One region of the Streptomyces sp. NPDC020801 genome, then DNA from elsewhere that is predicted to be linked to it. Evidence: riboswitches for the same ligand, from Rfam matches in the RefSeq annotation. Region 1 holds a riboswitch; each other region holds the start of a gene.
The links. A riboswitch is a leader RNA that binds a small molecule or an ion and turns the genes downstream of it on or off. The one in region 1 is predicted to bind cobalamin.
Positions count from the first base shown of each region.

Region 2: it holds a riboswitch for cobalamin, as region 1 does, so the genes downstream of both, ACH4UM_RS30545 (cobalamin biosynthesis protein) here and cobT (nicotinate-nucleotide--dimethylbenzimidazole phosphoribosyltransferase) in region 1, are expected to answer to the same signal.
Region 3: it holds a riboswitch for cobalamin, as region 1 does, so the genes downstream of both, ACH4UM_RS15830 (HoxN/HupN/NixA family nickel/cobalt transporter) here and cobT (nicotinate-nucleotide--dimethylbenzimidazole phosphoribosyltransferase) in region 1, are expected to answer to the same signal.
Region 4: it holds a riboswitch for cobalamin, as region 1 does, so the genes downstream of both, ACH4UM_RS35285 (CbtB-domain containing protein) here and cobT (nicotinate-nucleotide--dimethylbenzimidazole phosphoribosyltransferase) in region 1, are expected to answer to the same signal.

Region 1 is NZ_JBIRST010000005.1:113,013-118,128, reverse strand. It holds gene ACH4UM_RS12565 (FAD-dependent oxidoreductase) at 1-200, shown strand, start outside; gene ACH4UM_RS12560 (rhodanese-like domain-containing protein) at 340-1,725, shown strand; gene ACH4UM_RS12555 (metal-sensitive transcriptional regulator) at 2,061-2,348, shown strand; gene cobT (nicotinate-nucleotide--dimethylbenzimidazole phosphoribosyltransferase) at 2,511-3,704, opposite strand; cobalamin riboswitch at 3,794-3,976, opposite strand; gene ACH4UM_RS12545 (MarR family winged helix-turn-helix transcriptional regulator) at 4,235-4,876, opposite strand; gene ACH4UM_RS12540 (NifU family protein) at 5,090-5,116, opposite strand, start outside.
Region 2 is NZ_JBIRST010000018.1:57,448-62,563, reverse strand. It holds gene ACH4UM_RS30550 (cobyric acid synthase) at 1-1,153, opposite strand, end outside; gene ACH4UM_RS30545 (cobalamin biosynthesis protein) at 1,150-2,103, opposite strand; cobalamin riboswitch at 2,203-2,346, opposite strand; gene ACH4UM_RS30540 (hypothetical protein) at 2,538-2,768, opposite strand; gene ACH4UM_RS30535 (anion permease) at 2,800-4,086, opposite strand; gene ACH4UM_RS30530 (class II aldolase/adducin family protein) at 4,264-4,956, shown strand.
Region 3 is NZ_JBIRST010000006.1:381,953-387,068, reverse strand. It holds gene ACH4UM_RS15845 (DUF4142 domain-containing protein) at 1-407, shown strand, start outside; gene ACH4UM_RS15840 (hypothetical protein) at 525-662, opposite strand; gene ACH4UM_RS15835 (ArsR/SmtB family transcription factor) at 707-1,054, opposite strand; cobalamin riboswitch at 1,134-1,340, shown strand; gene ACH4UM_RS15830 (HoxN/HupN/NixA family nickel/cobalt transporter) at 1,371-2,468, shown strand; gene ACH4UM_RS15825 (nucleoside hydrolase) at 2,465-3,496, opposite strand; gene ACH4UM_RS15820 (hypothetical protein) at 3,868-4,668, shown strand; gene ACH4UM_RS15815 (ribosomal protein L7/L12) at 4,745-5,026, opposite strand.
Region 4 is NZ_JBIRST010000025.1:55,549-60,664, reverse strand. It holds gene ACH4UM_RS35295 (ZIP family metal transporter) at 1-509, opposite strand, end outside; gene ACH4UM_RS35290 (histidine phosphatase family protein) at 774-1,481, opposite strand; cobalamin riboswitch at 1,610-1,766, shown strand; gene ACH4UM_RS35285 (CbtB-domain containing protein) at 1,801-2,022, shown strand; gene ACH4UM_RS35280 (CbtA family protein) at 2,048-2,821, shown strand; gene ACH4UM_RS35275 (hypothetical protein) at 2,968-3,270, opposite strand; gene ACH4UM_RS35270 (hypothetical protein) at 3,561-3,722, opposite strand; gene ACH4UM_RS35265 (arylsulfatase) at 3,781-5,116, opposite strand, start outside.

The sequences.
Region 1 (5,116 bases):
GCCGCTACGACGGCTACACCTCCTGCCCGCTGGTGACCGCACGCGACCGGATGCTGCTCGCCGAGTTCGACTACGACCTGAGGCCCACCCCCACCTTCCCGTTCATCGACACCTTCAGGGAGCGGCGCGACATGTGGGTGTTCAAGCGGTACGTGCTGCCACCGGTGTACTGGCACGGCATGCTCACCGGCCGCCTCTGACCGACCGGCCCGGGCGTTCCCCGGCCCGGGCCCGGTCCTCCCCGCACCCCGGGAGGCAAGGCCGGCACGCCCCCGGCACTCCTCTCACGACACACCTGCCACACACCTGCCCCCTGCCCGACATGGAGGTCGACCAGCCGTGTTCTTCGCCCAGTACTACCTCGACTGTCTCTCCCAGGCGTCGTACATGATCGCCGACGAGACCACCGGCAGGGCCGTCGTCGTCGACCCGCGCCGCGACGTCTCCGAATACCTCGCCGACGCCGACGCCCACGGATTCACCGTCGAGGCCGTTCTCAACACCCACTTCCACGCCGACTTCCTCGCCGGCCACCTGGAAATGGCCGACCGCACCGGCGCCTGGATCGGCTACGGCCGCCGCGCCGAAGCCGAATACCCCATCCGGAAACTCGCCGACGGCGACCGCATCGGCCTCGGCGACGTCACCCTGCAGATCATGGAAACCCCGGGCCACACCCCCGAGTCGATCAGCATCCTCGTGTACGAGCACGCGGACGACGCCGTCCCCTACGGCGTACTCACGGGTGACGCCCTGTTCATCGGCGACGTGGGACGCCCCGACCTGCTGGCCTCACTCGGCGCGACCGCCGAGGAACTCGGCCGGATGCTCCACGACAGCGTCCAGCACAAGCTGATGGCCCTCCCCGACGGGGTGCGGGTCTTCCCCGCGCACGGCGCCGGATCGGCCTGTGGCAAGAACCTGTCCGCCCAGCGGCAGTCCACCGTCGGCGAGCAGCGCGCCACCAACTACGCCTGCCGTCCGATGAGCGAGGAGCAGTTCGTGGCCCTGGTGACCGCCGGACAGCCTTCCGCGCCCGCCTACTTCGCCTACGACGCCGTCCTCAACCGCAAGGAGCACGGCCTGTTCGACGCGGCCACCGTGTCACGGCCGCTGTCGGCCGCGGAGTTCACGCAGCGGCGGGCCGCCGGAGCGGTCGTCGTCGACGCCCGCTCCCCGCAGGACTTCGCCGCCGGGCATCTGCGCGGATCGGTCAACGTGCCCGCCGACGGGCGCTTCGCCGAACAGGCCGGCATGGTCGTCGGCCCCGAGGCGGAGATCGTGGTGGTCGCGCCGCAGGACCGTGAGGAGGAGATCCTCACCCGGCTGGCCCGGATCGGCTTCGACAAGGTGAGCGGCTACCTGCGCGAGCCCGAGGGGGCCTTTCCCGCCCTGGCCGGCGACATGCAGCAGGCGAGCCGACTGACCGCGCACGAACTGCGCCGGCTGCTGAACGGCGACGAGCCGCCGCTGGTCCTGGACGTGCGCAACACCGCCGAGCGCGAAGAGGGCTTCATCGACGGCTCCCTGCACATTCCGCTGGCCGAACTCGCCCGCCGCATCGACGAGATCCCGGCCGGCCGGCCGCTGGTCGTCCACTGCGCGGGGGGCCACCGCTCCTCCATCGCCGCAGCCCTGCTCAGGCACAAGGGCCGGACCGATGTCTCCGACCTGCTCGGCGGATACGGTGCGTGGCTGGCCGAGTCCGCGCCGGTCGACGCCTGACCCGGGCTGTTCCGGCCGGAGCAGTCCGGCCGGAACAGCGGACTCCGCGAGGTCGACACCGAGGCCCAGCCGGAACTGGCCGCGAGTTTCCGGATCTCCTCCATCCCGACCCTCATGGCCGTCCGCGACCGGACGATCCTGTACGCCCGGCCGGGTGCCCTGTCCCCGCAGGCACTGGAGGTGCTGATCACCAAGATCCGGGCCGAGGACATGGACGCGGTACGGCGTGAGGCCGCCGCGGGCACGGCCGGTGGCCGGTGGCCGGTGAGCCCATGCTCTTGCCGCCCGAATCGGGACCGTATAGTACCCCTGGGGGTATTTTTCAAGGAGTAGTCGTGGCGCTGGAGCTCGACGGCTCGGACCTGAAGTCCGTGCTGAACCGGCTGCGCCGCGCGCAGGGTCAGATCTCCGGCGCCATCCGGATGATCGAGGAGGGCCGTGACTGCGAAGACGTCGTCACGCAGCTCGCCGCCGCCTCCCGCGCCCTGGACCGCGCCGGTTTCGCCATCATCGCCACCGGTCTGCAGCAATGCGTGAGCGACATGGACGCCGGCCGGAAGAACGGCGAGGACACCGGCCAGATCCGCGCCAGGCCGGAGAGGCTGTTCGTGTCGCTGGCGTAGCACACCCGCCACCACCTCTGCTCCTTGCACACGGCCGCATCGGCTGCGTTCGACTTCATGTCGGCCTCGAAGCGGCCGGGATCGGCCGCACCCGCCGCGCCGGCGAGGGCGTCGGCCCGCACGCCGCGCCCCGGCGGGTGCTCGCGGGTGCGACCGGTGGCGTCAGCCGTCCTGGCCGGAGACTCCGGCGGAGTCGAAGGTGGCCATGTCACGCAGAGCGCGGACGGCCGCCTGCACCAGCGGAAGCGCCAGCGCGGCGCCGGTGCCCTCGCCGAGCCGCAGGCCCAGGTCGATCAGCGGGTGCAGTCCGAGGTGCCGCAGGGCGACGGCGTGCCCGGGTTCCGCCGAGCGGTGTCCGGCCACGCAGGCGGACAGGGCGTCCGGACACAGCGCGGCCGCGACCAGAGCGGCGGAGGTGGCGATCACGCCGTCCAGGATCACCGGGACTCTGCGGGCGGCGGCGCCGAGCACGAAGCCGGCGATCGCGGCGTGTTCCAGGCCGCCCACCGCCGACACCACTGCCACCGGGTCACGGGGATCGGGCCGGTGCAGCTCCAGCGCCGTGCGCACCACGCCCGCCTTGTGCCGGCGCGTCGCCTCGTCGATCCCCGCTCCGTGACCGGTGACCTCGTCCGGGTCCGCGCCGGTGAACGCGGCGACCAGCGCCGCGGACGCGGTGGTGTTGGCGATGCCCAGGTCGCCGGTGAGCAGGCAGCGGACGCCGTCGTCGACGAGCCGGTCGGCCACGGCGATGCCTGCCTCGATCGCCGTCACGGCCTCCTGCCGGGTCATCGCCGGGCCGCGCGTCATGTCCGCGGTCCCGCCCCGTACCCGGTGTCGCATCAGCCTGCCCGGAGCGGTGTCCCAGTCGGGCCCGGGAGTCGCCACACCCATGTCCACCACGACCACCTCGGCTCCGGTCTGCGCCGCCAGCGCGTTGACGGCGGCGCCCGAGGCCAGCAGGTTGGCGACCATCTGGGTCGTCACCTCCTGGGGCCAGTTGCTGACGTGCTGGGCGTGGACGCCGTGGTCGGCGGCGAAGACGGCCACCGCCGCGGGCTCCGGCATGGGCGGGGGGCAGTGGCCGGCCAGACCCGCCAGCCGGACCGACACCTCCTCCAGCAGCCCAAGCGACCCGGGCGGCTTGGTCAGGTGGTCCTGGCGGTCCCGGGCCGCGGCAAGGCCACCGGGATCCGCGGGAGCGATGGCCGCCAGGGTGCGCTCCAGCCGCGCGCCGGGTACGGGGGCGGTGGCAGGGCTGCCGTCGGAGAGAGCGGTGGCGTCGTCGGCGGGAGCGGGCACGGACGAGAGGCCGGGCGCGGACGAACGGGCCGGAACGGAACCGGAGGGTGGCATCACGAGGGAAACCTTCCGCTGTCGGCGGGTTTCCACGCCACCGTGACGGGCCGTGCCCGGGCGGAGAGTGCCTGGCTGCGGGACGGGCGGAATATCCTGGCTCCCGGATACCGGTACCCGGCCCGTACGGCCCGAGCACCGACGCCGGCTCCCGGCCTTCCCGGCCCCCGGCTCACGCCGGCTGCCAGTGGCCATCGGTGGGAGGCGGCTCCCCGGTCACAGTGGCGGGCCCGCCCCGGAGTTGGGCCGTGGGGCCCGCACCGGAGTTCCTCCGCATCCGTCGCCCGCATCCTGCCACACGCCGCGGCGGGCGAGCAGCCGCCCCCTGTCTTTTCGTGGCCCCGGCGCGCCGGGCCGGTCCGAGCGGCAGGTTCGGCGCGGAGCGAGCCGCCCGCGGTCCCCGCGACCGCGTACGAGCACGACCGGCCGCGTACGAGCACGACCAGCCGAGGACGAGCACGACCAGCCGAGGACGAGCAAGGCGCGCCGACTGCGTGGCGCGCCTTGCTCGTGACGTGGTTTCCGCCTCGTCAGTTCTCCGGCCGGCGTCCGCCGTGGCGGGTCACCGGTGCCGCGCCGTCGCCCGGGGCTAGGCGGCCCTGCCCGCCCCGGTCCTCGACCTGGCGGACGATCCGCCGCAGCCCCTGCGCGACGCTCCGGCACTCCTCGTCGCTGAGCCGCGCGGTCACGAACGTCTCCTCCTGGTCGAACTCCGGGAACACCCGCCGCATCAGCGCCTCTCCCTCCTCGGTGAGGCCGAGCAGCACGAGCCTGCGGTCGCAGGGGTGAACGGACCTTGTGAGGAGGCCCCTCCGCTCCAGCGTGCGCGAGATGCCGGTGAGCGTGCCCTTGGAGATGCGTGCCTCCTCGGCGATGTGCCGGGTCTCGGACTCGCCCCAGGTCCAGACGACCCAGAGCACCAGGAACGCCGTCCAGTTCAGCTCGGGGCCGCGCAGCACGGAGCTCTCCACGTGCTGCCGGACGGCGGAGGCGGCGCGAAGGATGTCGGCGACGACGGCCCGCTGGGCGCCGGGGGCCGTGACGCGGCAAGGGTGGGGCGCCCGCCTCGGGCCCGGTTCGGGCGAGCCGGCCTCCTCCGTACCGCCGCACCCACAACCGGCTTGCTCCTGCTGGTCGTTCACGTCCTGGCCCTCCTGGGCGGGCGCGTTCATGAGCGGCGTCTCCAACGGGTCATGGCCGACGACGCGGCCGGGCGGGGGCCGGAGGCGGCGATCCACGGCACCCGCCGGGCCGGTCAGATGCCAGCATCGCGGCCCCGCACCGCCCTCGCCTGGGCCGAATGGACCTGGTCACACGGTCCACTGGTCCCCCTCCGGCGGTCGGGCCAAGGGCCGAACAGCCGTACCGGGCACGGGATTCTGGCCTCACCGGCCCCCGCCCGGGGCCCACGG
Region 2 (5,116 bases), on a different contig from region 1:
CCCGTACCGGCAGCAGTCCGAGCCCGTCGACGTGCCCGCGCCGGCTCTCGACCTCGTCCTCGATGTGCTCGCCGAGGATCTGGAAGCCGCCGCAGACGCCGAGCACGGGCCGCCCCTCGGCAGCCCTGCGCCGCAGCGCCTCGGCCAGTCCCCGCTCCCACAGCCAGTCCAGCGCCCGGACCGTGCCCCGGGTCCCCGGCACGACCACGAGGTCCGCGTCGGCCAGTTCCTCGGGCCGGTCCACGAAGCGCACGACGACGCCCGGTTCGGCGGCCAGCGCGTCCACGTCCGTGAAGTTGGACATCAGCGGAACGGCGCAGACGGCGACCCGCAGGACTTCCTCGCCGACGGGGGCGCTGACTTCGGACTCCCGCACGGTGCCCCGCAACGGCACCCTCCCCCAGGCTCTCAACGGCGTTCGAGCAGGTGGGACCCCCATCCCGTCCTCCTCGTCGATGCCGAGCCCGTGCCGGAACGGCAGGACGCCGTAGGTACGCCGCCCGGTGAGCCCGTGCAGCATGTCGAGGCCGGGTTCGAGGAGGGAGACATCGCCCCGGAACTTGTTGACGAGGAACCCGGCGACCAGTTCCTGGTCCTCGGGGGAGAGCAGGGCGACGGTGCCGAAGAAGGAGGCGAAGACGCCGCCGCGGTCGATGTCGCCGACGACGAGCACGGGCAGCCGCGCGTTCCGCGCGATTCCCATGTTGACGATGTCGGTCCGGCGCAGATTGATCTCCGCCGGGCTGCCCGCCCCCTCACAGATCACCGCGTCATACGTGCCCCGCAACTCGGCGAGGCAGTCCAGCACGGTCCCGAGGAGCCCCTGCTGACGGCCGCCGTGGTAGCCGCGCGCGCTCAACTCGCCGACCGGCCTGCCCAGCAGCACCACCTGGCTGCTCTGCTCGCCGCCCGGCTTGAGCAGCACCGGGTTCATCAGCGCGGTGGGCTCGATCCGGCAGGCCTGGGCCTGCATGGCCTGCGCCCGCCCGATCTCGGCGCCCTCGCGTGTGACGAACGAGTTGAGGGACATGTTCTGCGCCTTGAAGGGCGCGACCTTGACCCCCTGCCGCACCAGCCACCGGCAGATCCCGGCCGTGACGACGCTCTTCCCGGCGTCGGAGGTGGTGCCGGCGACGAGCAGCCCGCCGCTCATGAGGTACGTCCCTTCGTCCGACGGTTGCAAAGGAGCCTGGCGACGGCGCACGTGCCGAGCGCGAGCCAGCTCACGCGCCGGGAGAGCCGTACGGCCCGTTCGATGTCACCCACCTGGACTGCACGCCCGGGGCTGTTGAGCACCGGCCGGTGCTCCACACGCCCCCCGTACGACAACGTGCCCCCCAGCCGCACCCCGAGCGCCCCCGCGAACGAGGCCTCGACCGGCCCGGCGTTGGGGCTCGGGTGCTTGGCGGCGTCGGCGCGCCAGGCCCGTACGGCGCCTCGCGGATCAGGACCCGCCACGGCCGCCGCGGCGGCGGTGAGCCGTGCCCCCGGCCAGCCCGCGAGGTCGTCGAGCCGGGCGGAGGCCCAGCCGTAGCGGCGGTGGCGCGGGGACTTGTGGCCGACCATGGCGTCGAGGGTGTTGACGGCCCGGAACCCGAGCAGCCCCGGCACACCGGCGACGGCGCCCCACACCAGCGCGCCCACCACCGCGTCGGAGGTGTTCTCGGCGACGGACTCCACGACGGCCCGGGCGATCGAGTCGGCGTCCAGGGCCTGCGGGTCGCGCCCGCACAGATGGGGCAGTCGCGCCCGGGCGCCGGCCACGTCCCCGGCCTCCAGCGCCCGCCCGATCGCGCGCGCCTCCCGCCCGAGCGAGGTCCCCCCGACGACGGCCCAGGTGGCGGCGGCGGTCAGGGCGGCGGAGGCGGTACGGGAGGGGCGTACGGCGGACGCGGCGAGCGCGGCCGACGACACGACGCCCCCGACGCACACCGCGGTGTGCAGGGCGCCCCATCCGCGGTGGTCCCGCCACAGCGCGCGTTCCACGGCGCCCGCGGCCCGCCCGAACGCGGCGACCGGGTGCCCGCGGCGTGGATCGCCGAGGAGCAGGTCACCGAGGAGGCCGGCGGCGGCGCCGTACGCGAAGACGCGATCGGCACCCATCGGTTCAGCCGACCGTGGGGCCGGGCAGAGCGTCGCTGTTGAACCTCGGTCGGCAGCCGCGCATGGCGATATGTCCTCACTCAGGGTGTCCACGCCCTGGTTCGACTAGACCGGCGGTGAGAGTTCCTGGCTCCCGGGGATGTTCTTCCCCGGTCACAGTGGCGGGACCGCGCCGGACTCGCACCGGCTTCCTCTCCTGCCGCCGTAGATGGCTCCGGCAGTCCACCACGCCCGCGAACACCCGTCAACTTGCCGTTGACCTGCGAAGCGGTACTGAGATGAGGCCCACACCGCCGATGTGAAAAGCCCGCCCTGCCCGGTCCGCCGGGGCGGCGGTCGGGCAGGGCGGGCGGTGAGGTGCGAGGAGCCGCGAGCGGGTGCTCGGACAGGTGCTCGGGCCGGCGCTCGGGCTCGGGCCGTGGCCGTGATCGGTGTCAGGCCTTGGCCATGATCAGGTAGATCCCGTAGGCCACCGCGGCGGCGCACGCGGCGAAGCAGACGTATGCGCCGGTGACCGCGAGTGCCCCGCCGCCGCTGCCCTGGGTGACGGCACGCTCCCGGCGGGAGAGGCCGGCGATGCCCAGGGTGAACAGGGCCACGAGGCCCACGGTGACGCCGAGGCTGACGCCGAAGACGGAGCCGAGGGCTGCCCAGTCGATCTTCATGGTGATGCTTCCTTCGGTAACCGGGTCGGGCTCAGACGGCGGCGGCCGGCGGGACCGCCTGGGCGGCCGTGTGCGCCGGGTCGGCGCCGGGCGCGGTCGCCGGGGCGGGGATCGTGGCCGCGAGGTCCTCCGTCGCCGGGGCGGCGGCCTCGGTCACGGGAGCCGCCGGGGGCGGGGACACGGCGGCGATGGCCTGGGTGACCACGCCGGCCGGCTCCTCGGCCTCGTTGACGTTGGTGTGGTCGACGACCTGACGCCGGGAGAGCTTCCAGATCCCGGCGCTCGCGGTCACCAGGAACACGGCGACCAGCGCGGTGCCCCAGTCGCCGAGGGCCGTCACGGCCTCCGCGCCGGCGCCGACCAGGGCCGCGGCCGGCAGCGTGAGCACCCAGGCGACGGCCATCCGGGTGGCGGTGGACCAGCGGACCACGCCGCCCTTGCGGCCCAGACCCGCGCCCATCACCGAGCCGGAGACGACGTGCGTGGTGGAGAGCGAGAAGCCGAGGTGGGAGGAGGCCAGGATGGCCGTGGCCGCGCTGGTCTGGGCCGCGAAGCCCTGCTGCGGCTGCAGGTCGGTCAGGCCCTTGCCCATGGTGCGGATGATGCGCCAGCCGCCGATGTAGGTGCCGAGCGCGATGGCCAGGCCCGCGGACAGGATGACCCAGGTGGGAGGGTTGGAGCCGGGGGCGATGGCGCCGCCGGCGATCAGGGCGAGGGTGATGACGCCCATCGTCTTCTGCGCGTCGTTGGTGCCGTGGGCCAGCGAGACCAGGCCCGCGGAGGCGACCTGGCCGGCCCGGTGGCCCTTCTCGGCCGCCTTGCCGTCCGACTTCCGGCCGATGGTGTACGACAGCCTGGTCGAGACCATGGCCGCGATGCCCGCGACGACCGGAGCGGCGACGGCGGGGAGCAGCACCTTGGTGACGAGCACGTCGCCGTGCACCGCGCCGAAGCCGGCGGAGGCGATCGCCGCACCGATCAGGCCGCCCATGAGGGCGTGCGAGGAACTGGACGGAAGCCCGACCAGCCAGGTCAGCAGGTTCCAGAGGATCGCGCCGACCAGGGCGGCGAAGATGACCTCGGGACGGATGCCGGTCTCGTCGACGAGACCCTTGGAGATCGTGTTCGCGACCTCCACCGAGAGGAAGGCGCCCACCAGGTTGAGCGCGGCGGACATGGCCACCGCGACCTTGGGCTTGAGCGCGCCGGTCGAGATGGTCGTGGCCATCGCGTTGGCGGTGTCGTGGAAACCGTTCGTGAAATCGAACGCAAGTGCGGTTATCACCACAATCGCGAGGATCAGCGAGAAGCTTTCCATTTACCCAGGCAATCGTTCGAGGTCATTGGCTGGTCGAACGTACGTAACGTGGGTGAACGGAAGATGAACTGAGGCGGTCTTCGTGGTGTCCGTTCCGGTGGCCGGCGGCCGGCCGTGGACCGGCCGCCGGCTCAATCCCGCTCACCACAGGCCTTCCCGCTTTGACAGGATCACCGCATGGCCGAGACGCGGTGTGACAAAGGTGACGTACGGGACCCGAGCGAGGAGGAGTCCCGCGCCTGGCGGGAGCTCGTCGCGACGGCCCGCCGCACGGTGGCCGACGGGCTGGTCGTCGGCACCTCGGGCAACGCCTCGGTGCGCGTGGGCGGCACCGTGCTGGTCACACCCTCGGGAGTGCCGTACGACCGGCTCACGCCGCAGGACGTGACCGGCGTCGACCTCGACGGCCGGCAGGTGCTCGGCACCCTGGTGCCGACCAGTGAGCTGCCCATGCACCTCGCGATCCATCGCGGCACCGACGCGCGCGCCGTCGTCCACACCCACGCCGTGCACGCGACGGCCGTCTCGACGCTCGTCCCCGAACTGCCGGTGATCCACTACATGGCGGGCGCGCTCGGCGGCCCGGTCCGGGTGGCCCCGTACGCGACCTACGGTACCGAGGAACTGGCCGAGAACATGATGCGCGCCCTCACCGGCCGCTCCGGCTGCCTCCTGCAGAACCACGGCACCGTCACCTACGGCACCACCCTCGAGCAGGCCTACGACCGCACGGCCCAGCTGGAGTGGATGTGCCGCCTGTGGCTGACGGCGTCCTCGGTGCCGGGCCTGACCCCGTCGCTGCTGACACGGGAACAGCTGGCCCTGGCGGAGGAGCGGCTGCGCGGATACGGACAGCGGGGACCGGCCTGACGAGGGGGCCGGGGAGGTCCGGGCGGTCGGGGTGGCCCCGGGGGCCGAGGTGGTCTGGGTGGCGAGGTGGGGGAGCGCGCAACGGAGTGGCGAAGGCGTGAAGGCGGCTCTTCCTGGAACTCGCAGGAGCATGTCACCCCGACCCTTCCTCCCGCTGGCC
Region 3 (5,116 bases), on a different contig from region 1:
CTCAGCAGCAGGGCTTCGTCAACACCCTCAACTCGGACAGCGGCAAGCAGTTCGACAACGACATGGCCAACATCCTGCGTGTGACGCACGGTTCGATCTTCAACACGATCGCGAAGATCCGCTCCACCACCAAGAACACCCTGGTACGCCAGCTCGCCAACCAGGCCAACGCCACCGTGCTCGACCACATCACGGTGATGGAGCAGACCGGACTGGTCAACTTCGACCAGGTGAACTTCCAGGAGACGACCCCGCCGAAGCTGCCCGACACCGACCTGACCCCGCCGCCCCCGCCCGCCGGCCAGCCGGAGGTGGTGCTCACCCCGCCGCCGAACGCCACGTCGAGCCCGCTGGTGATCGACGGCGGATCGAACCCGAATCCGAGCCCGAGCCCGACGGTGGGGTGAGCAGGTGGGGTGAGCAGGTGGGGTGAGCAGCAGGGAGGAAGGGCGAGGGGGCAAGGGCCAGGGAGGAAGGGCCGGGAGACAAAGGGCCGGGAGAGGAAGGACTCGTGGCCAGGTCAGTCACACGGTGGTGTCCGCCTCCAGCCGGCTCGCCGCCAGTGGCGCACTGCTCAGCAGCGCCTCCCCCGGGAGCGGAACCGCGCTGCCGGAGAGGTTGGTGACGCACCGCCGGCCCGCACAGCGGGCGAAGGCCGGCACACCCTCGGGGGTGTCCTCCAGCCAGGGGGCCGGCTTGCCGCCGGTCAGCCGCAGTGCTTGAGCAGCGCGGCGACCTCCGCGTCCACCACCCGGTACCGCACCACGCGGCCCTCCTTCTCCCCCGTCACGACCCCCGCCGCCCGCAGCAGCCGCAGGGCCTGCGAGACGGCGGGGTCGTTCATGCCGGTGGCGATCGCGAGGTCGGAGACGGCGAGGGGCCCGGTGCGGTGCAGAGCCAGCAGGAGTGCCAGCCGCCGGGGGTCGGCGAGCAGGGAGAAGCGGTCGGCCCAGGTGCGTACGTGACCGGGTTCGCCGATCGCGGCGATGGCGTCGCAGACCCGGTGGCCGTCGATCGTACGGCGGCCTGCGCGGTCGGCCGGGACGAGATGCATGCCGCCATCCTCGCAGGCCACTTCTGTGATCTTCCATACCTGCGCAGGTATGCAGCTATGCAGGGAAGCGCTCGCACCTCTACGGTTGGCGGGCCGTGGTGTTCGGGAAGCCGGTGACGGCCCCTCAGGGGGTCCATGCCGGAGCGGCCCTCGCCACTGTGATCGGGGAGTTCCGGGCCCACGTCCCGCAAGGGGCAGCCACTGGCCGTCGTGCGACGGCCGGGAAGGCGGACCGGGAACGCACGACCCGTAAGCCAGGAGACCGGCCACGGCAGCTCACGAAGTGATCCACGAGGTGCTGGAGCGTGAAGACCGGATGGCCCTGCCCGACCCTGCCCACAAGACGTCCTTCCGCTGGCGGCGCGAGGACACCCTGAAGACCGCGGGCCTGATGGCGGTGATCACCGCACTGCACGTCGTCGCCTTCGGCATCCTGTTCCTGCTCGTCGTCCCCGAGCACTACCAGGTGGGGACGAAGGCCTTCGGCATCGGCCTCGGCGTCACCGCCTACACCCTCGGCGTACGGCACGCCTTCGACGCCGACCACATCGCCGCCATCGACAACACCACCCGCAAGCTGATGGCGGACGGCAAGCGCCCGGTGTCGGTCGGCTTCTGGTTCGCCCTCGGCCACTCCAGCGTGGTCGTGGTGCTCGCCCTGCTGATCGCTGGCGGCACCTCGCTGGCCGGCAAGGTCATGAACGAGGGCTCGCGCACCCACCAGGTGCTCGGCTTCATGGGGACGACGATCGCCGGTACCTTCCTCTACCTCATCGCCGCCCTCAACCTGGTCGCCCTGCTCGGCATCCTGAAGGTCTTCCGGTCCATGCGGGCCGGTACGTACGACGAGACGGAACTCGAACAGCACCTGGACTCGCGGGGCTTCATGAACCGCTTCCTCGGCCGTCTCACCAGGTCGATCTCCCGGCCCGGTCAGATGTACCCGCTGGGCTTCCTGTTCGGGCTCGGCTTCGAGACGGCCACCGAGGTCACGCTGATGGTGATGGCGGGCTCGGGCGCGGCGGCCGGACTGCCCTGGTACGCGATCCTGTGCCTGCCGCTGCTGTTCACCGCGGGCATGTGCCTGTTCGACACCCTCGACGGCACCTTCATGAACTTCGCCTACCAGTGGGCGTTCTCCAACCCGGTCCGCAAGGTCTTCTACAACCTGACCATCACCGGCCTGTCCATCGCCGTCGCCTTCTTCATCGGCACCATCGAGCTGGTCGGCGTGGTGCGCGACAAGCTCGACCTGCGTGACGACCTGACCGGCTGGATCGCGGGCCTGGACCTCGACAACGTGGGCTACGTCATCGTCGGCCTGTTCGTCGCGGTGTGGGCGGCGGCACTGACGTACTGGAAGGTGGCGAAGGTGGAACAGCGGTGGGCGGTCCGGTCCGCCGACACCACCTAGGAGCGCCCCTCCTGGGACCCCCGGGAGCGCCCCTCCCGGGACCACCCCTTCCGGACACCCTCGACGGTGGCCAGGTACAGCCTCACGTACCGCTCGGCGTCGATGTCCAACGCCACGTCGAGCAGCGGCTGTTCGCGCGCCTCGCCGTGCAGCTCCGCCTCGCCGGGGCGGGGGCGGCGGTCGACCACCGTCTGACCCCGTGCCGGGCCCGGCGCGAGGTTCACCTCCACCGGCAACCGGTGCGTGGTCAGCCCCACGGGGTCGGCGACCGAGCAGACCGCGCCCGCGTCGCCGAGGCCGCCGGAGGCGTCGCCGAGTTCGTCGGACGGGGCGTTGTAGGTCGCCGGGTCGCGGTGGGACAGCAGGCGCCCGGCGAGGCGCGCGCCGGGCTCCGCGCTCTCCCGCAACCGCCGCACATCCGCGGCCGGGACGACCACCCGCTCGAACACGTCGAGTCCGTACATGGTGATCGGTACCCCCGCGGTGAGCAGGACCGCCGCCGCCTCCGGGTCGTGCCAGACGTTGAACTCGGCCACCGCCGTGGCGTTCCCGGTGGCCACCGCGCCGCCCATGAAGACGATCCGCTCGATGTTGCCGGTCACTTCGGGATGCGTGCGCAACAGCAGCGCGATGTTCGTCAGGGGAGCCGTCGGGATCAGGGTGACCGGACGGGGGGAGGCGAGGATCTCCCGGCGCAGCAACGCCACCGCATGCACGTCGAGGGGCCGGCGGGCCGGCGCGGGCAGGCCGAGATCGCCCATGCCGTCGTGGCCGTGCACGTGGTGGGCGTTGCGGGCGGGCTCGATCAGCGGGCGCTCGGCGCCCCGCGCGACGGGGACGTCGCCGGCGCCCGCCTGTTCCAGGACGGTCAGGGTGTTGCGCACCACCTGGTCCACGTCCGTGTTCCCGGCGACACAGCTGACCGCGCGCAGGTCCAGATCCGGGTGGCGCACGGCGAAGAGCAGGGCCAGAGCGTCGTCGACGCCGGTGTCGCAGTCGATGATCACGGGAATGGGCTGACCGGTCACGCGGGACTCCTTCCGTCACAGCGACCCTAAGCGTCGGGGCCACAGCGCGGCGGCGCGCGATGCCGCGCCCCGCCGCCCTCCGCCGGGCTCCCCGATCACCACCCGGGCGGGCGTGCACCGGGGTCCTCCTCGCCGGAGGGGGCGGGGGACCCGGGGACGGCGAAGGGCGCGCCTCAGCGGCCGGACGGAAGCGACGGGCCGGGCGCGGGCGCGACCGGTTTCCCCCGGCACCTCACCCGGACGGCCCGGCTCGCTGGTGGGCGCGGCGACTCGGTGGTGCCGTGAGAGGACCGACGCGACTCGAGACCCCGCAGTCCGCAGTGAGCAGTGAGCCGCCCGCAGTGAGCAGTCCGTACGTCTGGAGGCACCCCATGACCCGTCCCCCGGCCGCCCGTGTCCTGCACGCCGGTGTGCTCGGCGCAGCCGTCCTGCTGGCCACGACCGCCTGCGGGTCCGGGGGGACGGACCGGGCCGCCGGGGCGCCCTCGGCCGCCGCTGCGGCATCGCGCCCGTCCGCGCCCGGCTCCGCGAGCCCCGTCGGCGCGCTCACCACGGCCCAGGCGCAATCCGCGCTGCTCACCGAGGCGGACCTGGGCGGCCCGTGGGCCCCCACGCAGGGCGCCGCGACCTGGCGGGACGGGGTGCTCAAGGCACGGACCGACGCCCCCGACTGCCAGCGCCTCCTCGACGCCCTCTACGCCGACGAGCTGCTCGGCGTCCCCACCGCCACCCAGGCGGTGGCCGGCTTCGACGACGCCGACGACGCCGCCCAGCTGCACTACCAGGTACTCGCCCTCCGCGCGGCGGACGTGGACCGCACCCTGGCCTGGCTCAGGACGCTGCCGCAGAAGTGCGCCCGGTTCACGGCGACGACCACGCGGGCCGGCGTGCAGGACGTACAGGTCCTCGACCTCGCCCTGCCGGAGGCGGGGGACGCCCGCCAGGGGCTGCGGATCGCCTTCTTCGGGGCCTCGGACGAGGGGGGGACGACCACCCTCACCCTCGACGTCGCCGTGGTCCGGGTCGGCGACGACGCGATCACCCTCACTGACGGCGCGCCGGGCCCGGTGCCGGAAGACCTGGCCGGCCAGGCGGCCCAGCTGGGCGCGCAGCGTCTGACGGACATCCACCGCCAGGCCCGCGCACAGGCCGGACCCGCCGCCGGCCGGTGACCCGTGAAGCGCCGCCGGGCCCCGGCCGCGCCGATCCGCTCACCCGAACGGCGGCGGGCCGCGCCGACTCGGCCGTTCAGGCCGCGATGCGGTCGACGGCCTCCTTGGCCTCCTTCAGACCGGCGCCGGTGGCCTCCCGGTAGACCTTGATCGCCTCGATCCGCTTTCCGGCGCGGACCAGCCCGGTCACCTCGTCCAGCGCCGGGTCCTCCTCGCGCAGGCCCAAGTGGTCGATGATCAGGTCGAGTTTGCGTTCCACGCGTGCAATGCGGCGGTCGGCCCGGGAGAACCGGCTCGCATCACTGACGAGGCCGACGAGCACCACCAGGGTGACGGCGAGCAGGGCGACTATGTCCATGACCACGACCCTATGATCGGCCGCGCGCGGACCACGGCGCAGACACGCCCACAACTTCCTTGAGCCCCGGCGCAGTTCGGCGGTCGCCGC
Region 4 (5,116 bases), on a different contig from region 1:
TGCAGGCCGAAGCCGATGATCAGCAGGACGGCCAGGGAGATCTCGCCCTGGGCGGCGGAATTGCCGATGGCCAGGCCCTCGGCGAAGTTGTGCAGGCCGATGCCGGTGGCGATCATCAGGGCGAGTGAGCCTGCCTGGCTGCGGGCTTTCGGCGCCAGCTCGGCGGTGGCGGCAGCCCCTGGCCCGGCCGGCCGTGCGGCCGCGGCCCGGCGGCGGGCGATCCAGGCGTCGTAGTGCACGAGTCCGGCGAGCCCGACGGCCAGACCCGCGGCGAGGGTGAAGCCGCCCGAGGCGACGGTTCCCCAGTCGTGCTTGCTCAGCGCCTCGTCGACGGGCTCCCAGGCATGGGTCAGCACATCCCACACGAGGAAGATCAGGATGCCGATCGCGACGGCGTTCAGGCCGGCCCTGAGGCGAGGTGTGGGTGTGCGGAGACGGCCGATGGGGAGGCCGAGGTAGATGGTGAAGCCTGCGATGGCGCCGAGCAGGGCGATGTTGGCGCTGGACATGGGGACTCCGGTCTGACGTGCATGGAAAGCGCACAGAAAGTAAACCAGGCAAGGCTTACCTAATAAGGCTACCGGGTCGCCCTTCCGGAAAGCTTGGCGAAGTCATTACCGGAGGCGCTGGCGAGTCTGGTTGCCTCCGGCCTCGGCTGATCCCCCGTTTCCGGTCGGCGGGCCGACGACGTCCTTGCCCGTCCAGCGAAATGCCGCGGCCGACGTCCTCCCGGAAGCCGTGCCGGCCGCCCGGTGCGATGCCGCGATGATCCTTCAGCCGCAGCCGCAGCCGCAGCCGCTGCCGCTGCGGTCGGCGCCGCGGTCACCGTCCCCGTCGTGGTCGTGGTCGTGGTCGTGGCCTTGGTCGCGGTCACCGTCCCCATCGCGGTCGCGGTCGCGGTCACGGTCGCCGTCCCCGTCCCCGTCGCGGTCGCCGCCCTCGCCGGCCCGCTCGACCGGCCTGCCGAGTGCCAGGTTCCAGCGGTCGGCGCGGCCGCTGAACTCGGCCACGCGCAATGGCGCCACGTCGATCCGCCAGAAGGCCGGCTCCGGCGCTCCCAGCACCCGGACGGTCGCGGCTCGTACGACCTCCGGTTCGACAACGGCGACCGTCCGGCCGGGGAAGTGGGCGGCTTCGTCCAGCCATGCCGCGACCCGTTCGCACAGCTCGTGCACCGACTCCCCGCCGTGCGGGGCGGATGCCGGGTCGGTCAGCCACCGGGCCACCGCCTCCGGCTCGGCTGCCGCCACCTCGTCGAGCGTTCGGCCGCGCCAGCGGCCCATGTCGAGGCCGGCCAGTTCCGATGCGTCGTCGGCGTCGAGGCCGAGCGCGGCCGCCGTCTGCCTGCAGCGCACGGTGGGGGAGACAAGCGCACGGCCGGCGCGCGGGAGGACGCCCGCCGCTGTTCGGGCATGTGCCGCCCCGGCCGGGTCAAGTGGGCACCCTTCGTCGAAGCGGACCTCCCGCAGGGCTGCGTTCATAGCTGGTGAGATCAACATCACTCGGCTGGTCACAAGCTCACTCTCGTGGTCGACAGCCCTGCCCCCGCAGGGAATTCACAGAGAACGGCGGCCTGAGGGGCTCCCGTTCGCGCCCCCGTGCGCCCTTGGCCGCACCTGCACTTCGCGGTACCTTCTCGGCGAAACCGACGACGGATCGCGGAAGCCGGTGGGAATCCGGCACGGTCGCGCCACTGTAAGCCCCCACGACACATCTGCGTTGTGTGGTGGGCAAGTCAGACCCGCGCCGTCGTCCTGTGCACCACCGAGACGGGACGCGAGTTCCCCAGGAGGTCCTGCCATGGCGCAGTCTGCCGTCCAGCCCAGCGCTACCCCCACCGCCATCCCCGCCAAGCTGCCGATCGGTGCGATCGCCCCCTGGGCGGTCTTCTTCGGCATCCTGATGCTGGTCCTGCTCTACTTCGTCGGCGCCGAACAGGGCGCCACCTCCGTGATGTCCGGCGAGAACGTGCACGAGTGGGTGCACGACGCCCGGCATCTGCTCGGCTTCCCCTGCCACTGACGACGGGGAAGAAACCCAGCGGCCCATGAACTCGGCAACCGTCCGAAATCTGCTGGTGCGTGGCATGCTCGCGGGACTCGCCGCGGGCCTTCTCGCCCTCGCCGTCGCCTACTTCCTCGGCGAGCCGCGCGTCGACTCGGCCATCGCCTACGAAGAGGCGCACTCCCACGAACACGGCATGGAGGTCGTCAGCCGCACGATGCAGTCCACCGGCGGCCTGGCCACCGGTGTGCTCGTCTACGGCGTCGCGTTCGGTGGCATCGCCGCCCTCGCGTACTGCTTCGCCCTCGGCCGGATCGGTCGCTTCGGGCCGCGCGCCAGTGCGCTGCTCCTCGCGGCGGCCGGCCTGATCGCCGTGTATGTCGTGCCCTTCCTGAAGTACCCCGCCAACCCGCCGTCCGTCGGCGACCCCGGCACCATCGGCAGACGCACCACCCTGTACTTCCTGATGATGCTGCTCAGCGTGCTGCTGGCGATCGCCACGGTGATCCTCGGCAAGCGCCTCGCCCCGCGCCTGGGCAACTGGAACGCGACGGTCGCGGCGGGGGCGTTCTTCGTCCTGGCCATCGGGTCGGCATACGTCTTCCTTCCGGCCGTCAACGAGGTCCCGAAGGACTTCTCGGCCACCCTGCTCTGGCAGTTCCGCTTGTCGGCCCTGGCCGTCCAGCTGACCCTGTGGACCGCCTTCGGGCTCGTCTTCGGGCTGCTGGCCGAGCGGGTGCGGGCCCCGAAGGCTGCGGGAGAGCCGACTGTGAAGGGGGCGAGTGCCGGGGCAGGAGCGACACCGGTTCCACGCTGACGACCTTCCTCGACCTGCCAGCCCTGCCCGCGACGGGAAAGTCGACTGCAAGGGGCCGCGGGAGCGCCACGAGAAGATCGACCCCATGGACGACAAGAGGGGCGCGCCCGTGATGGGCGCGTCCCCTTGTGTCGCTGCCGCGACCGCTACTGGAGCACGATGACCACGAAGGGCCCGTTGTCGAAGCGGTGATCGAAGCGGTGATCGAAGCGGTGGTCGAAGCAGAATCCGGGGTGGTCGAAGCAGAACCCGCGGTGGTCGAAGCGGAACCCACCGTGGTCGAAGCAGCGCGAGTCCTCGTGGTCGAAGCACACGCTGGTGGTCACATGAGTGTGCGCGGCAGGGGCTGCTGCTGCGGCCGTGCCTGCTGCGCCGATCGCAGCGCCGCCGGCCATCAGAACGCCGGCCGCGGACGCGGCGACGAGACGCCGCACGCGTTGTGCTCGCATGGCGGATACACCCTTCCTTCCATCGTCTCGCGCGACTCTCAGCGACACGAGTTGTACGGCCGCAGCCGCAGGGAGGAAGCGGCATGATCGCAGGCGTCGCCCCGTGCATGGGGGGAACTTCCCGCATCCAGGATCCCCGCTGCACGGGAACCGGCCGACCAGGGACGTATCCCCGGACTGCAGCCCTACTTCCCATACGTCGGCGGCCCTCTTTTGGATTGCCGATCCGGCGGGAAAACCGCGACAGGACAGCGGGGGCGGGGGCGTCCCGACGCCGTAGTAGAGGACCTTCACGCCGCTGCCTCGGCGTACGGCAACGCGTGTCGCAGGTGGTCGGCGTACTTCTCGGCACCGCCCTCGCGGAAACGCGGCAGGTTGAGCACGACCACCGGCTCGCCGGGCCACTCGGCCACAAAGCGTTCGATGTCCTGGAGGTCCGGATCGATCTTCATCGCCGAGCCTTCCCTTCGTTCCCCGTGGCCACACGGCAGCTCGTGCCGGGCACAGGTTCTATTGCCGGGCTAGGTGCGCGCGCATCTCGCTTTCCGGGTCGGTGATGAGCTCGCCCGACAAGTCCATGGTCACGGTGTGGATCTCGCCCGTGAAGTGGAAGGGCGAGGAGTAGTCGGCCGTCACGGGCGGACCGGGGTTGGCTCCGCAGGTCAGGCCGCCCGGGTTGAACATGATGGGCGTGGTCACCGGGAAGTCCGCCGCCGCGACGAGGTGACGATCGATGTAGAGCTCGGCACGGCCCGGGGCTCCCTTGCCGGCCGCGAGGTCGGGCTTGCCGGTGGGCTCGAATTCGAAGCGGAGCTCGTGGCGCCCCGTGGGTATCGGGTCCGAAGAGGACACGGTGTGCAGACTCCGGCCGACGTAGTTGTGGGTGTAGCGAAGCCTGCCGTCGCTGATGTAGAAGGACCATCCGCCGGCGCTCGTTCCCTGGCTGATCAGTACGCCCTCGGCGCCGTCGGCGGGTATCCCCACATCGGCGGTGATGCTGTGCGGGCGGTTGAGTACCCGGGGGGCGACGGCCGAAGTCAGCGTCTGCGTGCCGGGCCGGAAGGTGTAGGAGTCGCGTGCCTGGGTGATCTGCGGGCGCTCGGTCGTCATGCGCTGCAGGGTGCTGCTGTCGATGGGCAGCACGCCGTACTTGCCTGCCTCCGCGTACCACAGGGAGATCATTTCGATCAGTTTGTCGCGGTGCTCGGCGGCTACGTTCCGGGTCTCCGCGAAGTCCTCGTCGAGGTGGTAGAGCTCCCACTTGTGGGCGTCCAGCTCGGAGAGCATCTCGGCGGTGATGGGGGTGCCGAACGGCTTGTCCGACTCGGAGAACGAGGGGCCGGGCCAGGGGCACACAGCCCGCCATCCGCGGTGGTCGATGGCGCGGTGGCCCAGCATCTCGAAGTACTGGGTGTCGTGACGGGTCGGTGCGGAGCCGTCGTCGAAGGTGTGGGCGAAGCTGACGCCGTGCAGGGGCGATTGAGTGACGCCCTTGATGGTCCCGGGAGGTTCGGCTCCGAGGACGTCGAGGACGGTGGGGACCATGTCGACGAGGTGGGCGTACTGAGTGCGGATCTCTCCGCGTGCCTTGATCCCGCGCGGCCAGTGGACGAGGAACGGGTCGCTGGCCCCGCCGCGGTAGGTCTCTCTCTTCCAGCGCCGGAACGGGGTGTTCCCCGCCCACGTCCAGCCCCACGGATAGTGGTTGAACAGCCTTGGACCGCCGAGTTCGTCGATCGCCCGCAGGCTGTCCTCGAGCGGTTCGGGTGCGTTGTTGAAGAACTGCGCCTCGTTCGTGGTGCCGGTGGCGCCACCCTCCGCGCTGGCCCCGTTGTCGGAGACAACC